Regions from separate parts of the Streptomyces sp. NPDC023723 genome, predicted to be linked through region 2. Evidence: predicted binding sites of a transcription regulator. Region 2 holds the regulator's gene; the other holds the start of a gene.
What was found. The regulator HrcA, encoded in region 2, represses chaperone genes, less so after heat shock. The targets are predictions, from matches to a motif close to TTNGCACTCNGNNNNNCNGAGTGCNAA.

Region 1: the regulator HrcA is predicted to act here: its motif matches at 3,375-3,401, upstream of groL (chaperonin GroEL).

Annotation. Positions count from the first base shown of each region.
Region 1 covers NZ_JBFAAP010000001.1:182,904-191,108, reverse strand. The annotation lists gene AB0G32_RS00960 (carboxylesterase family protein) at 1-119, opposite strand, end outside; gene AB0G32_RS00955 (NADH:flavin oxidoreductase) at 185-1,312, opposite strand; gene groL (chaperonin GroEL) at 1,622-3,247, opposite strand; gene AB0G32_RS00945 (cold-shock protein) at 3,553-3,756, opposite strand; gene AB0G32_RS00940 (ubiquitin-like small modifier protein 1) at 4,175-4,450, opposite strand; gene thrC (threonine synthase) at 4,509-5,795, opposite strand; SAM riboswitch class I at 5,810-5,951, opposite strand; gene AB0G32_RS00930 (glucosyl-3-phosphoglycerate synthase) at 6,107-7,051, shown strand; gene AB0G32_RS00925 (trehalose-6-phosphate synthase) at 7,094-8,205, shown strand, end outside.
Region 2 covers NZ_JBFAAP010000027.1:57,514-65,718, reverse strand. The annotation lists gene AB0G32_RS25335 (hypothetical protein) at 27-530, opposite strand; gene AB0G32_RS25330 (16S rRNA (uracil(1498)-N(3))-methyltransferase) at 671-1,414, opposite strand; gene AB0G32_RS25325 (nitronate monooxygenase) at 1,411-2,496, opposite strand; gene dnaJ (molecular chaperone DnaJ) at 2,620-3,753, opposite strand; gene hrcA (heat-inducible transcriptional repressor HrcA) at 3,754-4,770, opposite strand; gene AB0G32_RS25310 (MBL fold metallo-hydrolase) at 4,930-5,655, shown strand; gene AB0G32_RS25305 (DUF3097 domain-containing protein) at 5,690-6,505, shown strand; gene hemW (radical SAM family heme chaperone HemW) at 6,569-7,801, opposite strand; gene AB0G32_RS25295 (SpoIIE family protein phosphatase) at 7,868-8,205, opposite strand, start outside.

The sequences.
Region 1 (8,205 bases), on a different contig from region 2:
CCGACCGGCGGGGCGGCGAACGGGACGCCGCGGAAGACGGTGAGGCCGTCCTCGCGGCGTCCGCGCACCGCACCGGCGGCGGTGCGCACCACGGCCTCGGCGGCCTGGATGTCCGTCATCGACCACTCCTCACTGGATACCAGCTGGTGATTTCACGGACCCTACGCGGCCGTCCGCACCCGGCTCAGCTGAGGGTCTTCAGCGACGCGGCGTCGTACGGGGCCAGTTCGGCGAAGCGGCCGGCGAGGACCTTCTCGGCCCAGTGCGGGTCCTGGAGCAGGGCGCGGCCGACGGCGACGAGGTCGAACTCGTCGCGCTCCAGGCGCTCCAGCAGGTCGTCCAGGCCGCGCAGTTCGGCGCCCTTGCCGAGGAACGCCTGGCCGAACTCGCCGTCCAGGCCGACCGAGCCGACCGTGATGACGGGCCTGCCGGTCAGCTTCTTGGTCCAGCCGGCCAGGTTGAGGTCGCTGCCGTCGAACTCGGGCCGCCAGTAGCGGCGGGTGGAGGCGTGGAAGGCGTCGACGCCGGCCGCGGCGAGCGGGGTGAGAATCGCCTCCAGCTCCTGCGGGGTCTCGGCGAGCCGGGCGCCGTAGGCGTCCTGCTTCCACTGCGAGTACCGGAAGATGACCGGGAAGTCCGCCGACACTCGCGCCCGCACGGCCGCGACGATCTCCGCCGCGAACCTGGTCCGGGCCACCGGGTCGCCGCCGTAGGCGTCGGTGCGGCGGTTGGTGCCGGACCACAGGAACTGGTCGACGAGGTAGCCGTGGGCACCGTGGATCTCGACGCCGTCGAAGCCGATGCGTTCGGCGTCGGCGGCGGCCTGGGCGAACGCGGCGACCACGTCGTCGACGTCCTGCTGGGTCATCGCCGTGGCGGTCGGCTCGTCCTCGCCGATGCGCAGGCCGGAGGGGCCGTGGGACGGGGCGTCGGGATGGGGAGCCTGTCCCTCCTTGCGGACCGTGCCGATGTGCCAGAGCTGCGGCACGATGGTGCCGCCGGCGGCGTGCACCGCCTCGGCGACCTTCGCCCAGCCCGCGAGCTGCTCCGCGCCGTGGAACCGGGGCACCCGGTCGCTCAGCCCGGCGGAGGGATGACCGACGTACGTCCCCTCCGTGACGATCAGTCCGACCCCGGCGGCGGCGCGGCGCGCGTAGTACGACCGCACGTCCGGTCCGGGGACGCCGCCCGGCGAGAACATCCGGGTCATCGGGGCCATCGCGATGCGGTTGGGCACGGTCAGGCCGTTGATGACGGCCGGGCGGGCGAGGATCTCGGCGGCTCGGGCGGCGACGTCGGGGGAGGTGGTCACGTGGGGGCTCCTCTGGTCTGCGGAGATCTGGTCTGCGTAGATCTGACCTGCGTAGATCTGGTCGGCGTCATCCGATCCGCGTCGTCTGGTCCGCGTCGTCCGATCTGCGTCAACCGGTCAGTATGTGCACGCGCATACGTCCTGCGCTCCGCACAACCGACGCCCCGCCCGCGTCATTCCGTCCGTCCCGGCCGCATGACCGGGCTCACACCCCACCGCGGCGGCGGAACGCCGAAGGGCGGCACCCCCTGTCGGAACAGGGGATGCCGCCCTCGGTCACGCTACGGACGGATCCGACCCTCGGGAGGATCAGAAGTCCATGTCACCGCCCGGCATGCCGCCGCCGGCCGGGGCAGCGCCCGCCTTCTCCGGCTTGTCGGCGATGACGGCCTCGGTGGTGAGGAACAGCGCGGCGATGGAGGCCGCGTTCTGCAGCGCGGAGCGGGTCACCTTCGCCGGGTCGATGATGCCCTCGGCGATCATGTCCACGTACTCACCGGTCGCGGCGTTGAGGCCGTGGCCGACGGTGAGGTTGCGGACCTTCTCCACCACGACGCCGCCCTCGAGACCACCGTTGACGGCGATCTGCTTCAGCGGGGCCTCCAGCGCGAGCTTCACGGCGTTGGCGCCGGTCGCCTCGTCGCCGTCCAGCTCCAGCTTCTCGAAGACCTGGGAGGCCTGGAGCAGGGCCACGCCACCACCGGCGACGATGCCCTCCTCGACGGCCGCCTTGGCGTTGCGCACGGCGTCCTCGATGCGGTGCTTGCGCTCCTTGAGCTCCACCTCGGTGGCGGCACCGGCCTTGATGACCGCGACGCCGCCCGCGAGCTTGGCCAGGCGCTCCTGGAGCTTCTCGCGGTCGTAGTCCGAGTCGCTGTTCTCGATCTCGGCGCGGATCTGGTTGACCCGGCCGGCGACCTGGTCGGCGGAGCCGGAGCCGTCGACGATGGTGGTCTCGTCCTTGGTGATGACGACCTTGCGGGCGCGGCCCAGGAGGTCCAGGGTCGCGTTCTCCAGCTTGAGGCCGACCTCCTCGGAGATGACCTCGCCGCCCGTGAGGATGGCGATGTCGCCGAGCATGGCCTTGCGGCGGTCACCGAAGCCCGGGGCCTTGACGGCGACGGACTTGAAGGTGCCGCGGATCTTGTTGACGACCAGGGTCGACAGGGCCTCGCCCTCGACGTCCTCGGCGATGATCAGCAGCGGCTTGCCGCCCTGCATGACCTTCTCCAGGAGCGGGAGCAGGTCCTTGACGTTGGCGATCTTGGAGTTGGCGATCAGGATGTACGGGTCGTCGAGGACGGCCTCCATCCGCTCCATGTCGGTGGCGAAGTACGCCGAGATGTAGCCCTTGTCGAAGCGCATACCCTCGGTGAGCTCCAGCTCCAGACCGAAGGTCTGGGACTCCTCGACGGTGATGACGCCTTCCTTGCCGACCTTGTCCATCGCCTCGGCGATGAGCTCGCCGATCTGGGTGTCGGCGGCGGAGATGGAGGCCGTGGAGGCGATCTGCTCCTTGGTCTCGACGTCCTTCGCCTGCTCGAGCAGGGCGGCGGAGACGGCCTCGACGGCCTTCTCGATACCGCGCTTGAGGGCCATCGGGTTGGCGCCCGCGGCTACGTTGCGCAGGCCCTCCTTGACCAGGGCCTGGGCGAGCACGGTGGCGGTGGTCGTACCGTCGCCGGCGACGTCGTCCGTCTTCTTGGCGACTTCCTTGACCAGCTCGGCGCCGATCTTCTCGTACGGGTCCTCGAGCTCGATCTCCTTGGCGATGGAGACGCCGTCGTTGGTGATCGTGGGCGCGCCCCACTTCTTCTCGAGGACGACGTTGCGGCCCTTGGGGCCGAGCGTCACCTTGACGGCGTCCGCGAGCTGGTTCATGCCGCGCTCGAGGCCGCGCCGCGCCTCCTCGTCGAACGCGATGATCTTGGCCATGTGAAGTGGTCCCTCCAGGACTGGGGGTGATTCCTTCGGACCGCGCCCGCGCCCGCGACGGACGGCTCGCCGGCCTCGTGGGTTCCTTCCCCACCCGGCCTGCGGGCCTCACCGACCCGGTCCTTCGTTGTCACTCTCACCTTCAGAGTGCTAACGCAATGATTAGCACTCGACCCCTGCGAGTGCAAGCGCCTCCCCCGGATCGGGGGCGGCGCTCAGCCCCCGGCGAACATGCCGGAGGGCCCGTACCTCGACGAGGTACGGGCCCTCCGGAGAAGAACCGTTCGCTGCGGTGGTCGCGCGTATCAGGCAGAGACGCGGACCATGTCGGCCTGCGGGCCCTTCTGACCCTGCGAGATCTCGAACTCGACCCGCTGGCCTTCTTCAAGGGTGCGGTAACCGTCCATCTGGATCGCGCTGTAGTGGACGAAAACATCCGCACCACCGTCGACCGCGATGAAGCCGTACCCCTTCTCCGCGTTGAACCACTTGACGGTGCCCTGAGCCATGCCTAACTCCCCTATTACTGGCCCTTGCACAGATCCGCACTTCGCGAATCCGGGTCAGACCTCGCCCCCAAGGTTGCGGAGGCGTGCGCCGGAACGCGTCGACCGCGGCCGAATGTATCTGTCCAACTGCCCTCTGCAACAGGTCAATTGGACGAGAAATCCGGACGGGAGCGGTCCGGAATATGGTGAGAATTCGTCCGATTCCAGGGCAAGTCGGGCCACATGAAAGCCACAAAAGCCGCAAAGAATGCCCACAGTTTGGCTACATCTAGTCGGGCGGGCGGCAGAAATTCGGAGCTCGCGCTTCGGTGATCAGCAGCGCGTTCCCCAACTGTACCGCGCTCAACCACATGGAATTGCCCCCTCCGCTTCTATTGCGGAGGGGGCAATTCAGGGGAACGGTGCGTGACCGGCCGGGTCAGCCGCCGGCGACGGCGGGAATGATCGAGACGCCGGCCCCGTCGGGGGTCGCGGTCTCCAGGCCCTGCTCGAAGCGGACGTCGTCGTCGTTGACGTACACGTTGACGAACCGGCGCAGCTTGCCCTGGTCGTCCAGGACCCGGGCGGCGATGCCGGTGTGGTTCTTCTCCAGGTCGGCGATGACCTCGCCGAGGGTGGCCCCCTCGGCGCTCACTTCGGCCTGCCCGCCGGTGTAGGTACGCAGGATGGTGGGGATGCGGACAGAAACGCTCACTTCAGACCTCCGGTCAGGGGATGTACGCAGGGGCGCGGGGAACGCGGGGAACTGCGCGTCACGCCAGCCCCGCCGCACGGAACGATTCGAGGTTCGGCCGGATCGTCGCCGTGAGCCCGGTCCCGGCGACGGCGTCCAGCGTCTTGAGACCGTCCCCGGTGTTCAGCACGACAGTCGTCAGGCTCGGGTCCAGCAGACCCGCCTCGACGAGCTTCTGCGTCACGCCCACGGTGACCCCGCCCGCCGTCTCCGCGAAGATCCCCTCCGTGCGCGCCAGGAGCTTGATCGCCGCGACCACCTGCTCGTCGGTCACGTCCTCCACCGCGCCGCCGGTGCGGCGCGCGATGTCGAGGACGTACGGGCCGTCCGCCGGGTTGCCGATGGCCAGCGACTTGGCGATGGTGTCCGGCTTCTGCGGGCGGACCACGTCGTGGCCCGCCTTGAACGCCGTGGACACCGGCGAGCAGCCCTCGGCCTGCGCGCCGAAGATCTTGTAGGGCTTGTCCTCGACGAGCCCCAGCTCGATCAGTTCCTTCAGCCCCTTGTCGATCTTCGTGAGCTGGGAGCCGGAGGCGATCGGCACGACGAGCTGGTCGGGCAGCCGCCAGCCGAGCTGCTCGCAGATCTCGTACGCCAGGGTCTTGGAGCCCTCGGCGTAGTACGGCCGCAGGTTGACGTTGACGAAGCCCCAGCCCTCGCCGGCCGAGTCGCCGATCAGTTCCGAGCAGAAGCGGTTGACGTCGTCGTAGTTGCCCTCGATGCCGACCAGCTCGCCGCCGTAGATCGCGGCCATGACGACCTTGCCCTGCTCCAGGTCGTGCGGGATGAACACGCACGAGCGCAGGCCGGCCCGGGCGGCGGCGGCGCCGACCGCGCCGGCCAGGTTGCCGGTGGAGGAGCAGGACAGGGTGGTGAAGCCGAAGGCGCGGGCCGCTTCCAGGGCCTGGGCGACGACGCGGTCCTTGAAGGAGTGCGTCGGGTTGCCCGAGTCGTCCTTGACGTACAGGCCGCCGGTGACGCCGAGCTCGGCGGCGAGGCGGTCGGCCTTGACCAGCTTGGTCCAGCCCGGGTTGATGTTGGGCTTGTCGGCCACGTCGGCCGGTACGGGGAGCAGCGGCGCGTAGCGCCAGATGTTCGCGGGGCCCGCCTCGATGCGCGCACGGAGCTTCTCGGTGTCGTACCCGGAGAAGTCGTAAGCGATCTCCAGCGGGCCGAAACACTCCTCGCAGGCGAAGACCGGACCGAGGGGTACCCGGTGTCCGCATTCACGGCAGGAGAGCGCCGCGGCGGGGCCGAGATCGACAGCGGCAGCGGAGGTGGTGTTTTCGGCGGTCTGCACAGCCATGGAGGCGAGGCCCTTCCTCATCTTCCTCACGACGCATCTCGCCGTGAGACGGATTTGGCACCTTCCCGAGCCGGGAGCCTCGCATCTTCACGAGTGCCGGCTGGAGGGTTGCCGGGGCTTCATCGGGCCGTGTCCCTCTGCCCCTCTGGATGAGCTGTATGTGGTTGTCAGCGGCGGCCACCCCCGACATGCGATGGTCATCCGCGTTGTTCAAGACTGTAACCGAAGGCCAGGACAGTTGAGATAGTCGTCCGATGCGCGAGATGGATCACACCCGCGACACGTGGTCCGTACAGGGAGGAGCCGGGACCGTGCTGGAAGAAGTCGAGCGGTGGCTGAACGCGCGCTCCTGGTCCGTGTCCGACCGTCCGCTGCACCAGATCCTGGCCGCCAAGCAGCGCACGGGGCAGTCGGTCAGTGTGGTGCTGCCGGCGCTGAACGAGGAGGAGACGGTCGGTGACATCGTCGCGGCGATCCGGCACGACCTGATGTGCCAGGTGCCGCTGGTCGACGAGATCGTGGTGGTCGACTCCGGGTCGACGGACGCCACCTCGAAGGTGGCCACGGCGGCCGGCGCGCGGGTCGTGCACCGCGACGGCATACTCCCGCGGGTGCCGCCCGTGCCCGGCAAGGGCGAGGTGCTGTGGCGGTCACTGCTGGTGACCGGCGGCGACATCGTGGCGTTCGTCGACGCGGACCTGAAGGAGTTCTCGTCCGACTTCGTCACCGGCATCGTCGGCCCGCTGCTCACCGACCCGGACGTGCACCTGGTCAAGGCCATGTACGACCGTCCGCTGGGCGCCGCCGCGGGCCAGGGCGGCCGGGTGACGGAACTCATGGCCCGCCCGCTGCTGAACATGCACTGGCCGCGGCTGGCCGGGTTCGTGCAGCCGCTGGGCGGCGAGTACGCGGCCCGCCGGTCGCTGCTCGAGCAGCTGCCGTTCCCGGTCGGGTACGGCGTGGAGCTGGGCATGCTGGTGGACGCGCTGCACCTGGTGGGCCTGGACGCGCTGGCCCAGGTGGACGTCGGGGTGCGCAGGCACCGGCACCAGGACGGGCAGGCGCTGGGCCGGATGGCCGCCGCCATCTACCGCACCGCGCAGCTCAGGCTGGCCCGGGGCCATCTGATCCGGCCGTCGCTGACCCAGTTCGAGCGCGGCGCGGACGGATTCGAGCCACGCACCTTCTCGGTGGACACCGAGGAACGGCCGCCGATGCTGGAGATCGCCGAGTACGCCCGGCGCAAGGTCGCGTGAACGTACGTTTGAGCTGTTCGCGGCCGGGCTAGGTTGAGGCGTATGGCTTCCACCTCTTCGTCATCCTTCGGTGCTGCTCAGGTGCTGGTGGCCTCCAACCGGGGCCCCGTCTCGTACGAGATCCAGGAGGACGGTTCGCTGCGGTCGAAACGCGGCGGCGGCGGACTGGTCTCCGGGCTGTCGGCGATCGGGCCGGACGCGGGGGCGCTGTGGGTGTGCTCGGCGCTGTCCGACGGCGACCGCGAGGCGGTGCGGCGCGGGGCCGGCGAGGACGGCGTGCGGATGCTGGACGTCCCGGCCGAGGTGCACGCGGACGCGTACAACGGGATCGCCAACTCGGTGCTGTGGTTCGTGCACCACATGCTGTACCAGACGCCGCTGGAGCCGGTCTTCGACGCGGAGTTCCGGCGGCAGTGGGCGTCCTACGAGGCGTTCAACCGGGCGTTCGCGCAGGCGCTGGCCGAGGAGGCCGCCGAGGGCGCGGCCGTGCTGGTGCAGGACTACCACCTGACGCTGGTGCCGGGGATGCTGCGCGAGCTGCGCCCGGACGTCAGGATCAGCCACTTCTCGCACACGCCGTGGGCGCCGGTGGAGTACTTCCGGATGCTGCCCGACGACATCGCCGCCCAGGTGCTGCGCGGGATGCTGGGCGCGGACCGGCTGGGCTTCCTCACCCGGCGCTGGGCGGACGCGTTCACCGGGTGCTGCGAGGCGCTGGTGGGCGGGCTCGGGGAGACGGTGATCGGTGTGCACGGGCTGGGCGCGGACGCGGACTTCCTGCGGAAGCGGTCGCACCAGGCCGATGTGGACGAGCGGATGGCGGCGCTGCGGGAGCAGATCGGGACCGGGCCGGACGGCGGTCCGCGCCGGACGGTCGTGCGGGTGGACCGGACCGAGCTGTCGAAGAACATCGTGCGCGGGCTGCTGGCCTACCGGCGGCTGCTGGCGGACCGGCCCGAGTGGCGCGAGCGGGTGGTGCACGTCGCGTTCGCCTACCCGTCCCGGCAGGACCTCGCCGTCTACCAGGAGTACACGGCCGAGGTGCGGCGGGTCGCGGAAGCGATCAACGAGGAGTTCGGTACGGCGGGCTGGACGCCGGTCGTGCTGCACGTCAAGGACGACTTCGCGCGGTCGCTGGCGGCGTACCGGCTGGC
Region 2 (8,205 bases):
GCGGCGGCGCCGGACAGCGGTTTGGATCACTTGCCCTCGGGCCAGCACTCGGGGCGGGTCTGGCAGTACACGGTCCTGGTGACGGTCACGGTGACGGTGGGTCCGCCGGGCCGGTACGTACTGGAGTCGCTCGTCGGGTTGTTCACCGGCGGGGTGGGGGTGGCGTCGCAGTCGCCCAGCCCGCTGACCCGGAACCGCTCCTTGCCGTCCACCTTCGCGGTGAGTTCGCCGCGCACGCAGGCGCCCTCGACGACGCGGGTGACGTGGCCGTCCACGGTGATGTCCTTGCCGTCGTCGGTCTGTCCCTCGCAGCTCACCTCGGCGACCGTCTCCTCGCTCGCCGAGGCGCTCGCTCCGGAGCCGTCGTAGGACGCGTTGCAGGTGATCCACTGCACGTTCGTGTCCCGTCGCTCCAGCTCGCGGGTGACCACCCCGTCGGTGGTGTACGCCACCGACGCGGAGTTCAGCCCGGCGGGATCGCACGCGACGACGCCACCGACGGCGACGACGACCGCTCCGGCCGCCAGCATCCCGCGCCGCCTCTGCCGAATACGCCTCAATGCCCCCATGCCGCTTCAGCCTGCCACCGTCCCGCGCCGGGCGGTAGAGCGCATACGGACACTCCGCACCACCCCGCTGGGCTCCGCACCCCCCGGGGTGACCGCGGGCGTCAGCCCCAGCGGCCGGTGCGGCCCAGCAGCAGGGCGGCGGCGGCCGTACCGGCCGTCGAGGTGCGCAGCACGGTCGGGCCGAGCAGGTACGGGCGGGCACCGGCCTGCGCGAAGAGGTCCAACTCCGCGGGGGCGACGCCGCCTTCGGGGCCGACGACCAGGACGATGTCGCCCTCGGTGGGGAGTTCGGCGGTGGCCAGCGGGAGGTCGCCGCTCTCGTGGAGTACGGCGGCGAAGTCGGCGGCCGCCAGCAGGGCGGCGACCTGCTTGGTCGTCGCCGCGTCCGCGACCTCGGGGAACCGGTCCCGGCGGGACTGCTTGCCGGCCTCCCGGGCCGTCGCCCGCCACTTGGCGAGCGCCTTCAGACCCCGGTCGCCCTTCCACTGGGTGATGCAGCGCGCCGCCGTCCACGGCACGATCGCGTCGACCCCGACCTCGGTCATCGTCTCCACCGCGAGTTCGCCCCGGTCGCCCTTGGGCAGCGCCTGGACGACGGTGATCCGGGGCTGCGGGGCGGGTTCCTCGACCACGGTGTGCAGTCCCGTGACGACCAGCCGGTCCTTGCCCTCGGCGGCCTTGACGACGCCCTGGGCCCAGTGGCCGCGCCCGTCGGTGAGGACGACCTCCTCGCCGGGCCGCAGCCGCTTCACGGAGACGGCGTGCCGCCCCTCGGGGCCGTCGAGGACGTACTCCCCGCCGGGAAGGTCGTCGAGGGAGCCGGCCACGAACACCGGTGCCGTCATCGGCCCGTACCTCCGGTCGCGTAGTGCGACAACGCTGTCCCGGCGGCGGTGAGTTCGGCCACCAGCACCTCGACCAGCTGCCCGGCGGTCAGGTCGCGGGCCATCCGGTGGCCCTGCCCCGCCCACAGCGCCAGGCCCTGTACGTCGCCCGCCTTGGCCGCCGCCTTGCGCAGCGGCGCGGTGAGGTGGTGGACGTCCGGGTAGGCGGCGGGGGCGTAGGGGCCGTGCTCGCGCAGGAAGCGGTTGACCAGGCCGCGGGCCGGGCGCCCGGAGAAGGCCCGGGTCAGTTCGGTGCGGACGAACAACGGGTTGGTCAGCGCCAGCTTGTGCAGGGCGTGCGCGCCGGACTCGGCGGTGGCGAGGAAGGCGGTGCCGAGCTGGGCCGCGCTCGCGCCGGCCGCGAGGACCGCGGCGATCTGGCCGCCGCGCATCAGGCCGCCGGCCGCGATGACCGGCAGGCTCACCGTCTCGCGGGTCTGGGCGAGCAACGACAGCAGGCCGATCCCGGAGCCGTCCGTCTCCGGGACGTCCCGGTGGGTGCCCTGGTGGCCGCCGGCCTCGACGCCCTGCGCGATCACCGCGTCTGCGCCGCACTCCTCGACCGCCCGGGCCTCCTCGGCGGTGGTGGCGGTCACCACGGCGAAGGTGCCCACCCGGTGCAGGGCGTCGACCACCTCGCGGGTGGGCGTGCCGAAGTGGAACGACACCACGGGTACCGGGTTGTCGAGGAGGACGGCGAGTTTCGTCTCGTAGCCGTCGTCGCGGCCGCTGTCCGGGTCGCCCAGTTCCGTCTCGTACCAGGCGGCCTCGCCGGCCAGCTGATGGGCGTAGACCCCGACGGCCGCGGGGTCGGCGGTCTCCGGCTGCGGCAGGAAGAGGTTGACCCCGAACGGGCGGCTCGTCAGGCTCCGCAGCTGCTTGATCTCCTGGTACATCCCGTCGGGCGTCTTGTACCCGGCGGCCAGGAAGCCGAGCCCGCCCGCCTCGCAGACGGCGGCGGCCAGCCGGGGCACGGAGACGCCGCCCGCCATCGGAGCCTGCACGATCGGATACGGGAAGAGATCGGTCAGCGCGGAGGACATGACCGCATGGTGCCATGTCCTCCGGACAGGACCGAATCCGACCTTCCGTCCCCGGACCGGGCCGCCTTGACCGGGAACCCGGACCCGTAGGGGAGCGGACTCACCGCCCGTACGGGAGTGGACTCACCGTCCGTTGAAGGCGTCCTTCAGCCGCGAGAACAGCCCCTGCTGGCCCGGCTGGAACTGCCCCTGCGGCCGTTCCTCGCCGCGCAGCTTGGCGAACTCGCGCAGCAGCCGCTCCTGGTCGGGGTCGAGCTTGCCCGGGGTCTGGACCTCGACGTGCACGATGAGGTCGCCCCGGCCGCCGCCGCGCAGGTGGGTCACGCCGCGGGCGTGCAGCGGGATCGACTGGCCCGACTGGGTGCCCGGCCGGATGTCGACCTCCTCCAGGCCGTCCAGCGTCTCCAGCGGCACCTTGGTGCCGAGGGCCGCCGCCGTCATCGGGAGGGTGACCGTGCAGTGCAGGTCGTCGCCCCGGCGCTGGAACTGGGAGTGCGGCAGCTCGTGGATCTCGACGTACAGGTCACCGGCGGGACCGCCGCCGGGGCCGACCTCGCCCTCGCCCGCGAGCTGGATGCGGGTGCCGTTGTCGACACCGGCCGGGATCTTCACCGTCAGCGTGCGGCGGGAGCGGATGCGGCCGTCGCCGGCGCACTCCGGGCACGGCGTGGGAACCACCGTGCCGAAGCCCTGGCACTGGGGGCAGGGCCGCGAGGTCATGACCTGGCCCAGGAAGGACCGGGTGACCTGGGAGACCTCACCGCGGCCCCGGCACATGTCACAGGTCTGGGCACTGGTGCCCGGCGCCGCGCCCTCGCCGTTGCAGGTGTTGCAGACCACGGCCGTGTCGACCTGGATGTCCTTGGTCGTGCCGAAGGCCGCCTCGTCCAGCTCCACCTCGATCCGGATCATCGCGTCCTGGCCGCGGCGGGTGCGCGAGCGCGGCCCGCGCTGCGACGCCGTGCCGAAGAACGCGTCCATGATGTCCGAGAAGTTCCCGAAGCCGCCCTGGCCGAAGCCGCCGGCCGCGCCGCCCGACTGGGACAGCGGGTCGCCGCCGAGGTCGTAGACCTGCTTCTTCTGCGGGTCCGAGAGCACCTCGTAGGCGGCGTTGATCTCCTTGAACCGCTCCTGCGTCTTCGGATCGGGGTTGACGTCCGGGTGCAGCTCGCGGGCGAGCCTCCTGAACGCCTTCTTGATCTCGTCCTGGGACGCGTCGCGGCGCACGCCGAGTACGGCGTAGTAGTCCGTGGCCACTTATGACTCCGCCAGGATCTGTCCGACGTACCGTGCCACTGCGCGTACCGCTCCCATCGTTCCCGGGTAGTCCATGCGGGTCGGTCCGACCACGCCGAGCTTGGCAACCGCCTCGCCGCCCGAACCGTAGCCCACCGACACGACGGACGTGGAGTTGAGTCCCTCATGGGCGTTCTCATGACCGATTCGCACGGTCACGCCCGGATCCTTCGCCTCGCCGAGCAGCTTGAGGAGCACCACCTGCTCCTCCAGCGCCTCCAGCACCGGCCGGATCACCAGGGGGAAGTCATGGCCGAAGCGGGTGAGATTGGCGGTGCCGCCGATCATCAGCCGCTCCTCGTTCTCCTCGACCAGCGTCTCCAGCAGGGTGGAGAGCACCGTCGCGACCGTACCGCGCTCCTCCGCGCCGAAGGCGTCGGGGAGGTCCTCGACGAGCGTCGGCACGTCCGTGAACCGGCGCCCCGCGACCCGGCTGTTGAGCCGGGCCCGCAGATCCGCCACCGAGGTCTCGCCGAACGGCGCCGGACAGTCCACCATGCGCTGCTCGACCCGCCCGGTGTCCGTGATCAGCACGAGCATCAGGCGCGCGGGCGCGAGCGGCAGCAGTTCCACGTGCCGCACGGTCGAGCGGGTCAGCGACGGGTACTGCACCACGGCGACCTGCCGGGTGAGCTGCGCGAGCAGCCGCACCGTACGGGCCACCACGTCGTCGAGGTCGACGGCGCCCTCCAGGAAGTTCTGGATGGCGCGCCGCTCGGGCGCGGTCATGGGCTTGACGCCGGCGAGCTTGTCGACGAAGAGCCGGTAGCCCTTGTCGGTGGGGATGCGCCCGGCGCTGGTGTGCGGCTGGGCGATGAACCCCTCCTCCTCCAGCGCCGCCATGTCGTTGCGCACGGTGGCCGGGGAGACGCCGAGGCTGTGCCGCTCGGTGAGGGCCTTGGAGCCGACCGGCTCCTCGGTGCCGACGTAGTCCTGGACGATGGCGCGCAGCACCTGAAGCCTGCGTTCACTGAGCATCGCGCACACCTCCCGATCACGTCCGCCCGTCTGCCCTGGCACTCAAAGCGTGCGAGTGCCAGACTTCCCCGGCCCAGTGTACGGCCGTGGGGTACACCCCCGGCAAGGCCGGGCCCGCGCTGCCGTCCGCGACAGGTGCGCACCGCTAGCGTCGCCGCCATGACGGTGACTTGGGAAGAGCTGGGATGGGAGCGGTTGGCGGCCGGGGTGGGGCGGTGCCGGCTGCCGGTGTGGGACTGCACGGCCGGGCTGGTGGTCGGCGGGGACGCGGCGCTGGTGATCGACGCCGGGTCGAGTCCGGGCGAGGGCGCGCGGCTGCGCGCCGAGGCGGAGCGGCTGGCCGGTCACCGTGTGACGCATCTCGCGCTGACCCATGCCCACTTCGACCACGTCTTCGGCGCGGCGGCGTTCGCGGGGGCGCAGGTGTACGGCGCGGTGGGCGTCGACGCGGTGCTCGGCGAGGGGCGGGAGGCGCTGCGGGCGGACGCGACCGCCAACGGGCTGGACCGGCGCCGGGCGCGGGAGGCGGTGGACGCCCTCGTGTCCGTCCGGCACCAGGTGAGCGGTGAGTGGACGCTCGACCTGGGCGGCGGCCGGCAGGTGCTGCTGGCGAACGTGGGTCCCGGGCACACCGCCCATGACCTGGCGGTGCTGGTGCCGGGCAGTCCGGAGGTGGTCTTCTGCGGGGACCTGGTGGAGGAGTCCGGGCCGCCGCAGACCGGGCCCGACGCGCTCCCCGGGCACTGGCCGGACGCCCTGGACCGGCTGCTCGCGCTGGGCGGCGAGGACGCACGGTACGTGCCCGGTCACGGGGCCGTGGTGGACGCGGAGTTCGTGCGGGCCCAGCGGGACGCGCTGGCGGCGCGGTTCGGCGTGTCGCGCTGATCGGGTCCGTGGCGTTCCTCGTATCGTCAGCGGAATGCGCCAGTACTCCGCCGATCTCACTCCCCCGTGGAAGAAGCCGCGGCCGGTGCCCGAGGTGCCGGCCGATCCGGGCCTGGTGGTCGAGGAGCCCGGTAGCGGGTTCTGCGGCGCGGTGACCGGCTGCGAGGCGGGCACGGTGACGCTGGAGGACCGCTTCGGCAAGCGCCGGGTGTTCCCGCTGGAGCCGCGCGGGTTCCTGCTGGAGGGCCGGGTGGTGACGCTGGTCCGGCCGTCCTCGCCGGGTCCGGTACGGCCGTCCCGTACGGCGTCCGGTTCGGTCGCCGTGCCCGGCGCGCGGGCCCGGGTGGCCCGGGCCGGGCGGATCTACGTCGAGGGCCGGCACGACGCCGAGCTGGTCGAGAAGGTGTGGGGCGACGACCTGCGGGTCGAGGGCGTGGTCGTGGAGTACCTGGGGGGCGTGGACGACCTGCCGTCGATCGTCGACGAGTTCGCGCCGGGTCCGGACGCCCGGCTGGGGGTGCTGGTGGACCACCTCGTGCCGGGGTCGAAGGAGTGGCGCATCGCCGAGTCGGTGACCAGTGACCACGCGCTGGTGGTCGGCCATCCGTACATCGACATCTGGGAGGCCGTGAAACCGGCCGCGGTGGGGATCGCAGCGTGGCCCCGGGTGCCGCGCGGTCAGGACTGGAAGACGGGGGTGTGCCGGGCGCTGGGCTGGCCGGCGGAGAACACGGGGGCGGTGTGGCAGGCGATCCTGGCCCGGGTGGGGTCCTACCGGGACCTGGAGCCGGAGCTGCTGGGGCGGGTGGAGGAACTGATCGACTTCGTCACGGGCAGCGGTGCGGCCTGACGCCGGTCGAAACCAGGTCAGGGGCCGAACTGGCATTCCGACGTGATGCGCCCGCCCGAGTGATCAGTCCACCAAATCCCTGACCACCCCGTCCGCCAGCAGCCGCCCGCGCAGCGTCAGCGCCGCGCGGCCCGCGTCGTACGGCCCCGCCTGGAGCAGTCCGTCCGACAGCGCCCGGCGCGCGGCCGCGCGGCCCTCCGGTCGCAGGAGGGAGAGCGGGACGCCCTCGCGCAGCCGCAGTTCCAGCAGGATCCGCTCGACGCGGCGGTCCTCGTCGGTGAGGAGTTCCCGCCCGGCGCCCGGGGAGCCGCCCCGCGCCAGCGCCGCCGCGTAGGCGCCGGGGTGCTTGACGTTCCACCAGCGCACGCCGCCCACGTGGGAGTGGGCGCCGGGGCCCGCGCCCCACCAGTCGGCGCCCCGCCAGTACAGCTCGTTGTGCAGGCAGCGGGCGGCGTCGGAGGTGGCCCAGTTGGACACCTCGTACCAGTCGAAGCCGGCCGCGGCGAGGGTCTCCTCGGTGATCAGGTACCGGTCGGCGTGCACGTCGTCGTCGGTCGGCGGGACCTCGCCGCGGCGGATCCGGCGGGCCAGCTGGGTACCCTCCTCGACGATCAGCGCGTACGCGGAGACGTGGTCGGGTCCGGCGCCGAGCGCGGCGTCCAGGGAGGCCCGCCAGTCGTCGTCGGACTCGCCGGGGGTGCCGTAGATCAGGTCGAGGTTGACGTGCTCGAAGCCGGCCGCGCGGGCCTCGGCGACGCAGGCCTCGGGGCGGCCCGGGGTGTGCGTGCGGTCGAGGATCTTCAGTACGTGCTGTCTGGCACTCTGCATGCCGAAGGAGATCCGGTTGAAGCCGCCCTCGCGGAGGGTGGCCAGATAGGCCGGGTCGACGGACTCCGGGTTGGCCTCGGTGGTGATCTCCGCGTCCGGCGCGAGACCGAACTCGTCGCGGATCGCGTCCAGCATCCGTACCAGGTCGGCGGCTGCCAGCAGGGTGGGGGTGCCGCCGCCGACGAAGACCGTGCGGACCTCGCGGGGGTCGTCGCCGAGCACCTTGCGGGCGAGGCGGACCTCGTCGGTGAGGGTGTCGGCGTAGTTGTCGCGGGAGGCGAGGACGCCGCCGGTGCCGCGCAGCTCGGTGGCGGTGTAGGTGTTGAAGTCGCAGTAGCCGCAGCGGGTCGCGCAGTACGGCACGTGCAGGTAGAAGCCGAGGGGGCGGTGCGCGGCCCCGGCGAGCGCGGACGCGGGCAGCGCACCGTCGGCGGGGACGGGCTCGCCGTCGGGGAGTGCGGAGGGCATGGGCTCCATTGTCCCGCACGGTGGGAGGTGGGCGGGGCGGGGCCGGGCGGAGCGGGGCCGGTGTTCCTACTCGGCCTGGAGGACCAGCAGCGCCAGGTCGTCCTCCGGGGGACCGTCGCCGAACTCGTGCACCAGGCGTCTGACGCGCTCGGCGATCAGCTGGGCGTCCAGGCCCGCGCACCCGGCGAGCGCGGCGGCGAGGCCGTCTTCGTCGTCGAACTGGCGGGAGCCGTTGCGCCGCTCGGTGACGCCGTCCGTGACGCACAGCAGGCTGTCGCCGGAGCACAGGTCGAAGTCCTCGCTGACGTACGTCTCCTCCTCCACCACCCCGAGCAGCGTCTGCGGCTCGGCGACCGTGCGGACGGCGCCGTCGGGGGCCAGCAGCAGCGGCAGCGGGTGTCCGG